DNA from 3 places in the Streptomyces viridosporus T7A genome. Region 1 is predicted to be linked to each of the others. Evidence: riboswitches for the same ligand, from Rfam matches in the RefSeq annotation. Region 1 holds a riboswitch; each other region holds the start of a gene.
The links. A riboswitch is a leader RNA that binds a small molecule or an ion and turns the genes downstream of it on or off. The one in region 1 is predicted to bind cyclic di-AMP.

Region 2: linked by a shared signal. The riboswitch ahead of CP969_RS32315 (M23 family metallopeptidase) and the one ahead of CP969_RS16625 (LysM peptidoglycan-binding domain-containing protein) in region 1 are both predicted to bind cyclic di-AMP.
Region 3: linked by a shared signal. The riboswitch ahead of CP969_RS18960 (M23 family metallopeptidase) and the one ahead of CP969_RS16625 (LysM peptidoglycan-binding domain-containing protein) in region 1 are both predicted to bind cyclic di-AMP.

Annotation. Positions count from the first base shown of each region.
Region 1 is NZ_CP023700.1:3,607,831-3,611,093, reverse strand. Features, by position in the region: gene CP969_RS16635 (cytochrome P450 family protein) at 1-238, shown strand, start outside; gene CP969_RS16630 (LysM peptidoglycan-binding domain-containing protein) at 453-1,412, shown strand; cyclic di-AMP (ydaO/yuaA leader) riboswitch at 1,618-1,786, shown strand; gene CP969_RS16625 (LysM peptidoglycan-binding domain-containing protein) at 1,790-2,560, shown strand; gene eno (phosphopyruvate hydratase) at 2,836-3,263, shown strand, end outside.
Region 2 is NZ_CP023700.1:7,081,320-7,084,582, reverse strand. Features, by position in the region: gene CP969_RS32320 (SGNH/GDSL hydrolase family protein) at 1-244, opposite strand, end outside; gene CP969_RS32315 (M23 family metallopeptidase) at 451-1,401, opposite strand; cyclic di-AMP (ydaO/yuaA leader) riboswitch at 1,406-1,568, opposite strand; gene CP969_RS32310 (alpha-galactosidase) at 1,843-3,263, opposite strand, start outside.
Region 3 is NZ_CP023700.1:4,097,824-4,101,086, forward strand. Features, by position in the region: gene CP969_RS18955 (PrsW family intramembrane metalloprotease) at 1-394, shown strand, start outside; gene CP969_RS18960 (M23 family metallopeptidase) at 534-1,565, opposite strand; cyclic di-AMP (ydaO/yuaA leader) riboswitch at 1,578-1,735, opposite strand; tRNA gene CP969_RS18965 (tRNA-Met) at 2,030-2,103, opposite strand; gene CP969_RS18970 (dihydrofolate reductase family protein) at 2,168-3,263, opposite strand, start outside.

The sequences.
Region 1 (3,263 bases):
GGACGTGCTCGACCTCGGCCGGCGCGACAACCAGCACCTGGGGTACGGACACGGCATCCACTACTGCCTGGGCGCGCCGCTGGCCCGTCTGGAGGGCCAGACCGCGCTCGCCACCCTGCTGACCCGCCTGCCGGACCTCCGGCTCGCGGTGGATCCCGCCGAGCTGCGCTGGCGCGGCGGGCTCATCATGCGCGGACTGCGCACCCTGCCGGTGGAGTTCACCCCACCGCGGGGCTGACCGGAGGGGCCCGGGGCGCCGTTTCCGCGCCGGTTCCGCACGCCCCGGGCGGAACAGCGCAAACATGACACGCGCTCATCTCTGTGATCTTCACGTGATCTGTGCGGCATGAACTTGTGACAAGTGATCGTCTGCGGATACGTTCACCCATCAAGCGTGGCGCCTCGACTCCGTCCGCCGCGCCGGTAACTGCTGTCGTGTGAAAGGTCTCCGCATGCTTTCCGGGAACGGTCGGCACCGTCGCCCCCGCCAGGCTCCGGCACTCCTCGTCGCGGCCGGAGTGACCGGCTCCGCCATCGCGATCCCGCTCCTCGGAGCCGGCAGCGCCAGCGCGGCCGACGGCGCGACCTGGGACCGGGTCGCAGAGTGCGAGAGCGGTGGCTCCTGGAGCCAGAACGCCGGCAACGGTTACTACGGCGGACTGCAGTTGACGCAGGACGACTGGGAGAAGTACGGCGGACTCGACTACGCGCCGAGCGCCGACCAGGCCAGCCGCGGCCAGCAGATAGCCGTGGCCGAGAGAATCCTCGCCGACCGGGGGGTCGGCGCGTGGCGCACCTGCGGACTGACGGCGGGTCTGGAGCAGAGCTCCGCCCCGGTCGACACGGGCGGGGCGGGGAACTCCACGCCGAGGGCGTCCGATGCGCCGGACTCGTCCGGATCGTCGGACTCCGGTGAGCCGTCCGCCTCTCCCTCCTCCCCCTCCTCCTCGCCGTCGTCCGACCCGTCGTCCGACCCGTCGGCGGACGCGAGGGGCGGGGGCGGCGTGCCGGGCGAGTCCGCCGGTCCGGACGCCGCTGCGTCCCCCTCCGCATCGACCGCCCCGAAGCGTGACGAGTCGGACAAGTCCGGACAGTCCGAGGGGTCTTCGGCGTTCACCGAGGACACCGGCACCGGCCGTCACCGCGGCGCCAGCGCCGAGGAGGCCGAGGGTCGCGCGGACGAGGCGTCCGGCCGGCACGCCTCGCGCGGCGCCGACGCCTCCCGCGGCGCCGCCGGCGGCCCCTACACCGTGCGCTCCGGCGACAGCCTCTGGTCCATCGCCGACTCCCTTGAGCTCGAGGGGGGATGGCGCGCTCTCTACGCGAAGAACGAGCAGGCCATCGGTGCCGACCCGAACCTCATCGTGCCCGGTCAGGAGCTCGAGGTCGGAGTCGGGCAGGGCGGGGAGTGACGCCCGAAGGGGCGGGCGGGCGGCGCTAGTTGACGTCACGTTTCATGCTGAATGTCCGTTTTAAAGATGATGAGAGATAGATCTCAGAAGTCCTGATCGTCTTTGTCATCCGGTCGATCACGTGCTTACGGTCGTGACCGCTCGCCACCGCGGGCCCCGATCGCCGTCACGCCGAATCCTGCCGGCGGCGGTACGGGAACAGTCGTCGCGTCATGCGCCACAGGCAGGAGCGGGGGACCCAAGGTAGGCGCCGGATCCGGAAGTTGACGCCGGATCCGGCTCGGGGTGAAGCCGTGTCCCGTGAGGGGCGCGGCCGGGCAACTCAACCGGCCCGAACCCGACAGCTCACCTCGTAGGCGTCGGTGAGGGGATCATCCATGCTGTTTTCCGGCAAGGGCAAGCACCGTCGTCCGTCCAAGGCCACTCGCGCCATCGCCGTCGCCGGTGTCACCGGCGCGGCCGTCGCCGCCCCGCTGATGGCGGCCGGCAACGCCTCCGCCGCCACCGCCTCCGAGTGGGACGCCGTCGCCCAGTGCGAGTCCGGCGGCAACTGGTCCATCAACACCGGCAACGGTTACTACGGCGGTCTGCAGTTCTCCGCCTCCACCTGGGCCGGGTACGGCGGCACGAAGTACGCCGCCACCGCCGACCGGGCCACCAAGGCCCAGCAGATCGAGATCGCCGAGAAGGTCCTCGCGGGCCAGGGCAAGGGTGCCTGGCCGGTCTGCGGCAAGAACCTGTCGAGCGCCCCCTACGGCGGCGGCTCCACCCAGTCCCAGGGCGGCGGCTCCTCGCAGGGCTCGCAGAGCCAGGGGCAGAGCCAGAACCAGGGCCAGGGGCAGAGCCAGAACCGGAGCCAGGGTCAGAACCAGTCCCAGGGCGCCGGTTCCGCCGAGACCCGTGAGACCGAGCGGAAGGCCTCCCGCTCCACCGAGCGCCCGGAGGCGAAGAAGACCGTCACCACCCCGACCGGTGAGAAGGTCCAGAAGGGCGACGGCGAGTACAAGGTCGTCAAGGGCGACACCCTCAGCTCGATCGCCGAGGAGCACGGCGTCAAGGGCGGCTGGGCCAAGCTGTTCGACCTCAACGACGACATCGTCGAGGACGCCGACCTCATCTACCCGGGCCAGCAGCTGCACCTGAAGTAAGGGCGGCGGCCACCGGCCCCTCCCCGTCCCCACGGGCTCCCCGCCCCGGTGCGTGTTCCCCCGTACGCACCGGGGCGGGGTTTTTCACGGGTCCGCGAGGTCACGGTTTCCGTCACGTTCCCCGAACGTGCTTTGTTCCGTTCGGAAACAATCTAAGCTCGGTTCCGTCCACGGGACGGGCGATCGGATGCCGATCGCCCGGAGCCGGTTAGGCTCGGTCTCGCAGAGCCACCGCGGCCCTGCCCACTCGCGTCACATCCATGAAGGAGATGCTCGTGCCGTCCATCGACGTCGTCGTAGCCCGGGAAATCCTGGACTCCCGAGGCAACCCCACGGTCGAGGTCGAGGTCGGCCTCGACGACGGCAGCACGGGTCGTGCCGCCGTCCCGTCCGGCGCCTCCACCGGCGCCTTCGAGGCCATCGAACTCCGTGACGGCGATGCCAACCGTTACCTCGGCAAGGGTGTCGAGAAGGCCGTCCTGGCCGTCATCGAGCAGATCGGCCCGGAGCTGGTCGGTTACGACGCCACCGAGCAGCGCCTGATCGACCAGGCGATGTTCGACCTGGACGCCACCGACAACAAGGGCTCGCTCGGCGCCAACGCCATCCTCGGCGTCTCGCTCGCCGTCGCCCACGCCGCCTCCGAGGCCTCCGACCTGCCGCTCTTCCGCTACCTGGGCGGCCCGAACGCGCACCTGCTGCC
Region 2 (3,263 bases), 3.5 Mb from region 1:
CGCCCGCGCAGAACGAGACCAGGTCGGGGGCGAGTTCGACGGCCCGGGGAAGTTGGTCCGCCATGATCTGGTCCAGCAGTTTGCCGCGCACCGCGAGGTTCGTGTACCGGAAGTCGCCTTCGGGCCGGCGGTCGGCGAGGAGCACGGCGAACCGGTCGGCCCAGCCGACGAACGACCCGTCGGGTCCGGGGTCGCCGACCCCCTCGGTGAAGCTGTCCCCCAGCGCCACGTACGACCCGATCACTGTCTTGTTGTCACTCTTCGAATCGTCTGCCACAGGAGCACATGATTCACCTTCGAATGTGACCTACGCGACCGTAGGAAGGGGTTGACGGACGGTGAGATAAGCCACTCCGGAAGAGTCGGCGCCTCCGGGAATACGCCGAAGACCGGACCCGGGGATCGGGGTCCGGCCTTCGGCGGCGTGTCAGGCAGGCGGTCTCGCGGGGGTCAGAGGGCGACGCCCTTCGAGCGGAGGTAGGAGACCGGGTCCACGTCCGAGCCGTAGTTCGGCGAGGTGCGGATCTCGAAGTGCAGGTGCGGGCCGGTCGAGTTGCCGGTCGAGCCGGAGAGGCCGACCTGCTGACCGGCGCTCACGGCCTGGCCGGCCGAGACGGACAGCGAGGACAGGTGGGCGTACTGGGCGTAGTAGCCGTCGTTGAGCTTGATGACGACCTGGTTGCCGTACGCACCGGCCCAGCCCGCGGAGACCACGGTGCCCGCGCCGACGGCCTTCAGGGAGGTGCCGGTGGGGATGCTGAAGTCGACGCCGGTGTGGTAGCCGCTGGACCACAGGCTGCCCGACACCTTGTAGCCGGTGCCGACGCCGCCGCCGGGGACCGGGGAGCTGTAACCGGAGGCGCTCGCGGCCTGCTGGGCGGGCGCGGCGTCCGCGGAGGCGGTCTTGGCGGACCGGGCGGACTCGGTGGACTGCGAGGAGCGGGCGGTGGACTTCCCGGACGACGAGGACTTCGACGCACCGGAGGAGGCGGACGCGTCCGGCGAGGAGGACTTCTTCGGCGCGGCGGCGGCCTTGCCGTCGATCGAGAGCTTCAGACCGGGGTGGATGAGTGAGGGGTCGTCACCGACGGCCTCGCGGTTGTCCGCGTAGAGCTGCTTCCAGCCGCCGTCGACGGCCTCGCTCTCGGCGATCCTGGCGAGGTAGTCGCCGGCCTTCACGGTGTACGTGCGGGTTTCGCCGCTCTTCTCCGCGGCGGCCTTCTGGCCGGTGACGGAAAGGGACTGGACGGCCTTCTCGGGGGCCGCCTGCGGCGTGGCGGCGTGCGCGCCGGTGGCGCCGAGGAGCGGCAGGGCGAGCGCGGCGCCGCCGGTTCCGGCGACGGCGATGGAACGGGCGAGACGCTGGGTCGTGGTGCGGCGGTGCTTACCCTTCGCGGGCATGACGAATTCCTCTCCGGCGCCTACGAGGTGAGCTGTCGGGTTCGGACTGGAGATGTCCGGCCGCGCTGTGACGCGGCTTCACCCCGAGCCTGTTCCGGAGACCGGGACAGGCGGTCTTGCCTGTGGGTCCCCCGCTCCTGCCGTACACGGGTCAGTGTGTGCGGGCTCCGGGCGGCGGCAGGATTAGGCGTCCGTCCGGATCGGTGGCGAACGTAAGCGACTGCGGCGCAACGGGACAAGCGCGGGGTTCGTCCCGAACCCCTTTTTCCGTGATCCACGGGCAGGAAAGACGTCACCGAGCGTCAACCGGGATTCCGGCCCCCACCGAATTCCCTTGCTGCTCCGCCGTATTACGTGAGCATGGCGACAACACCGTGTCACGGGTATGACGATGCTCACGCACCCCGGCCCCACCCTCCCTTACATGAGGGCGCGTTATCCCTAAACGGATATATCGGGCAGATCGCCCTGATCGCCGGATTCCAGGCGGCGCAGCCGGAACACCGCGGCGTCCAGATCGCCGCGCAGACCGGTGCGCAGACCGTGGTGCAGCAGCACGGCGCCCCGGTGCTCCTCGCCGGTTTCCCGGCACGCGTACACCGATGACGCGTCGAGACCCCGCAGCCGGAGCGCGGGGACGGGCTCCCCGTAGTGCTGCGCCTGGAGGCAGGCGAGGACGACGGTCTCGTCACCGAGGACGTACTGCACCGCGCTCAGCCCGCCCTCCGGGGCGCGCAGCCGGTACAGGTCGCCGCGCTGGACGACGGGCCGGATCTCCTTGTAGAGCGCGACCCACGCCCGCGCCTCGGCCCGTTCCTCCTCGCTCCAGCGCATGAGGTCGCCGCCGATCCCGAGCACCCCGGCCATGGCGCTGACGAACCGGAGGCGCAGGGAGCTGGTCCGCCCGTTCAGCATGGTGTTCGGGCTGTCGGTGACCCAGGCGGCCATGACCCGCGCCGGGTGGATCTGGCTGAAGCCGTGCTGGATCGCGAGCCGGTCGAGCGGGTCGGTGTTGTCCGAGGTCCACACCTGGTCGACGCGGCGGAGGATGCCGAGGTCGATCCGCCCGCCGCCGCCCGAGCAGGACTCGAAGGCCACGCCCGGGTGGGCCGCCCGCAACCGGTCCAGCAGGGTGTACAGGGCGTGCACGTGCTCGGTCCACAGCCGCTGCGGATACGGGTCGCCGGGCCAGCCCGCGTCGGTGAAGCAGCGGTTGAAGTCCCACTTCACGTAGTCGATCGGGGCGCCGGCGAGCAGCCCGTCGAGCTGTTCCCAGAGGTACTCCTGCACGTCGGTGCGGGCGAGGTTGAGGACGAGCTGGTTGCGGAACTCCGTACGGGTGCGCCCGGGCTGGAACTGCACCCAGTCCGGGTGGGCGCGGTACAGGTCGCTGTCCGGGTTGACCATCTCCGGCTCGACCCAGATGCCGAACCGCATGCCCAGCCCGTGCACATGGTCGGCGAGCGGTTTCAGACCGCCGGGGAAGCGGTCGGGGTTGGGCGTCCAGTCGCCGAGTCCGGCCCGGTCGCCCGTACGGGCCCCGAACCAGCCGTCGTCGACCACGAACAGCTCGACGCCCATCGCGGCGGCCCGTGCCGCGAGCGCCCGCTGCTGCTCCTCGGAGATGTCGAACCCGGTGGCCTCCCAGGAGTTGAACAGCACGGGCCGGTCCCGGTCCGGGTCCGGGATCACGTGCGCCCGCTGGTAGGCGTGCCAGGCGCGGCTGGCGCCGCCGAAGCCGCCGTCGCTCCACAGAGCGGCGAAGACCGGGGTGACGTGGGTCTCGCCGGTGCCCAGCATCAGCAGGCCCGAGTCGTCGTGCCCCGCGCCGCCGGTGATCTGCACGCGTGCGTCGGGGAGCC
Region 3 (3,263 bases), 490 kb from region 1:
CCGGCGGTACGCGCGCCGGCACGGGGGGAGGGCCGCGGCACGGGCGGTGGCGCAGTACGAGGCGTACGCGACCTCGCTGGCGTTCCTGCGGCACCGGGGGCGGCTCGGCCGGGCGGGGCCGGACTTCACCGTACGGGAGCGGGAACTGCTGGGAGAGCTGTGGCACCGCCGGGAGGCGGCCCGTCCGGCGCTGGACCACGCGGCCCGCGCCACCGCGCCACCGGTCCCGGCCGCCTTCGCGCCGTGGCCGGCGTACGGGGGCCACGGGCCCTACGGGGGCCACGTACCCCACGGGTTCCAGGGGGCTCAGGGGATGCGGGGGAGCCACAGGTACGGGCCGCCGCCGCAGGCGCACCCGTACTCCGCGTACCCGCCGAACCCCTACCGGTCCTGAGCCGCCGGGCGGCGGGCCGCGGGACGCACGGGCCGTCGGCACCGCGCGCGGGGGCAGGCCGCGCACGCGACCGGCAGCCCTGACGTCGGGGGGTCGCCGTCGGGACTGCCGGGGTGCGGGGAGCTGGGAGCTGCGGTTCCTAGGGGTTGAGGCCCTTGCTGCGCAGCCACGCCAGCGGGTCGATGCCCGAGGAGGAGCCGCCGGAGTGGACCTCCAGGTGGAGGTGGGCCCCGGTGGAGTTGCCGGTGGAGCCGACGCGGCCGATCACGTCGCCGGTGGTGACCTGCTGGCCGACGCTGACGTTGATCGAGGACTGGTGGGCGTACCAGATCTCGGTGCCGTCGTCGAGGGTCAGCACGGTCTTGTAGCCGTAGGAGCCGTCCCAGCCGGCGAAGGTGATCGTGCCGGTGTGGACCGCCTTGATCAGCGTGCCCGAGGGAGCGGCGAAGTCGAGGCCGGTGTGGTAGCCGGAGGACCAGTAGGCGCCGGCCTGACCGAAGGTCGAGCTGAGGGTGTACGAGGAGGTCGGCAGCGCGTACTGCTTGGCGAGCGCGGCGAGGCGCTCGGCCTCGGCCTTCTCCCGGGCCTCCTCCTCCGCCTTCTTCTTCGCGGCGGCGGCCTCGGCCTTGGCCTCCTTCTCCGCCTTGGCGGCGGCCTCGGCGGCCTCCTTCTCGGCGGCGGCGAGGGCCTCGGCCGCGGCCTTGCTCTCGGCCTGGTCCTGCTGCTGCTCGACCTGCGCCATGATCCGGGCGCGCAGCGCCTCACCGGCGCCGGCGGTGCCCTGCTCGGTGTCGGCGGCGGTCATGCCGATGCTGCTGAGCGGAGTGGCGGAACCGGCGGGCTCTTCCTCGTCGGAGATGAGGGAACCCACGTTGGGGAGGTCGGGCACGGAGATCGAGACCGGCGGCTTGCCGGTCTGAGCGCTGGCCATGCCGCCCGCGCCCACCGCGGCGATGACGCCGACGCCCAGGACGGTGGAGCTGCGGGCGAGTCCTCCGCCGCGCTGCTTGCTGACGCGGTGCCGGCCGCGGACCGGGCGGATGGACTCCGCGGTGGGGTTCCACTCCTCGAAGGGGCCCTCGTCGTCGGGGACGCGGCCGTAGCCGAAGGTTTCGCCGTCGCGTTGGCTCGGCATGAAGGGGGCCTCGGGAGCGGGCCGGTTGGACGCCACGTGGGCGTACTCCTTTCCTTCCTCCACCGCCTACCGGGTTAGCTGACGGGTTCGGAGCAGGAAGGTCTCCTACGCGCGTATACGAGCCGTGCTTCCACGGCGGCATCCACGCGATTCACCCCATGGTGGTGGTTCCCCGGTTCCCTTGCGGGATTCGGCGCGTGCGCACGGAGCCGACTTCTGTGACGGCTGGGACGACCGCGCTGCGTTATCGAACGTTAATAGACGCGAGGGCCGGATTCCAAGCCGTTCCTCTTGATCATTCACGGTTCCCGCTGGGACTTAACCGTCAGGAGCAGGCGAAAACGGGCGAGTTGACCGCCTCTCAGGCCTCCATGATCTTCTGACGGTTCGTCAGTCGTTATGCGCAGCGGGGCGGACCGGTCACCTTCGGTGACGGGATCCGCGCACGGGAAAACACCGAGGGCCGGAACCCTTTTCGGATTCCGGCCCTCGGCCTTCAGTAGCGGGGACAGGATTTGAACCTGCGACCTCTGGGTTATGAGCCCAGCGAGCTACCGAGCTGCTCCACCCCGCGTCGGTATGACACCAGTGTACGCCATGCGCGGGACACGCAGCACACCCCTTTCCCCCGCCCCTCCTCAGCGGCCGATCAGGTGGCCGTTCGGCGCCTGGGCCCGCTCCTCGTGCTCCGGCAGGACGACGACGGTGGCGCCCCCGTCCACCAGCACCCCGCTGCCGTCGGCGCCCGGCACGAAGGTGTCCGGCTCGCGCCAGGCCGTGACCACCCGCCGTATCCCCGCGTCCAGGATCAGCCGGGCGCAAGGCGCCGGCCGGGACGCGCGCCGGGCGCAGGGCTCCAGGCTGGAGTACACGGTGGCGGTCGCGAGCCGGGGGTCCGTGGGATCGGTCTTGGCGAGCGCCGCCTCCTCCGCGTGCACCACCGGGTCCCCGCCCTCCCGGGAGTGGCCCCGCGCCAGCTCCGTACCGTCGGCCGCGACCACCACCGCGCCCACGCTGAACGCCGTCCCGGACGGCGGGCACCGCTCCGCGAGGTCGCAGGCGAGGGCCAGCCAGTGGTGGTCGGCGGCGGAGGGCAGCGCACCGGTGCCGGGCGCGGTGGGCCCGTAGCGCATCAGGACGACGTCGCCGACGGCCCGGGTCTCCAGCAGCCGCAGCCGGCCGCCCTGGTAGGAGCCGGGGCCGAAGAGGCGGGGGGCGTCCGGGTCGCCGACGAAGAGCGGGGCGAGGACCAGCTGGAGCTCGTCGGCGAGGCCCTGGGTGAGGAGCTGGGTGTGGACCAGGCCGCCGCCCTCGACCATGAGCCGCCGGACCCCGCGCACGGCGTGCAGGTGCTCCAGCAGCCGGCGCCAGTCGAGCTCGGGACCGAGCGGGACGACGTCGGCCGCGAGGCCGTGGGCACGGGCCCGCTCGGCGCCCCGGTCGGTCGTGTAGAGGACCTTCTCGCCGCCGGTGTGCCAGAACCGCGCCGCCGGGTCCAGGTCGCCGGAGCCGCTGACGGTGACCTTGAGCGGGTACTCCGGCCGGCCCCGGGCGACCCGGTCGGCCCGCCGCTCGGGCGAGTTGACCAGCAGGCGCGGGTTGTCGGCGCGGATCGTGCCGGCGCCGACCAGGATCGCGTCCACCGACGCCCGCACCTCGTCGACCCGGTCGAAGTCGGCCGGGCCGGACAGCAGCAGCCGCTCGGGGCCGGTGTCGTCCAGGTAGCCGTCCAGG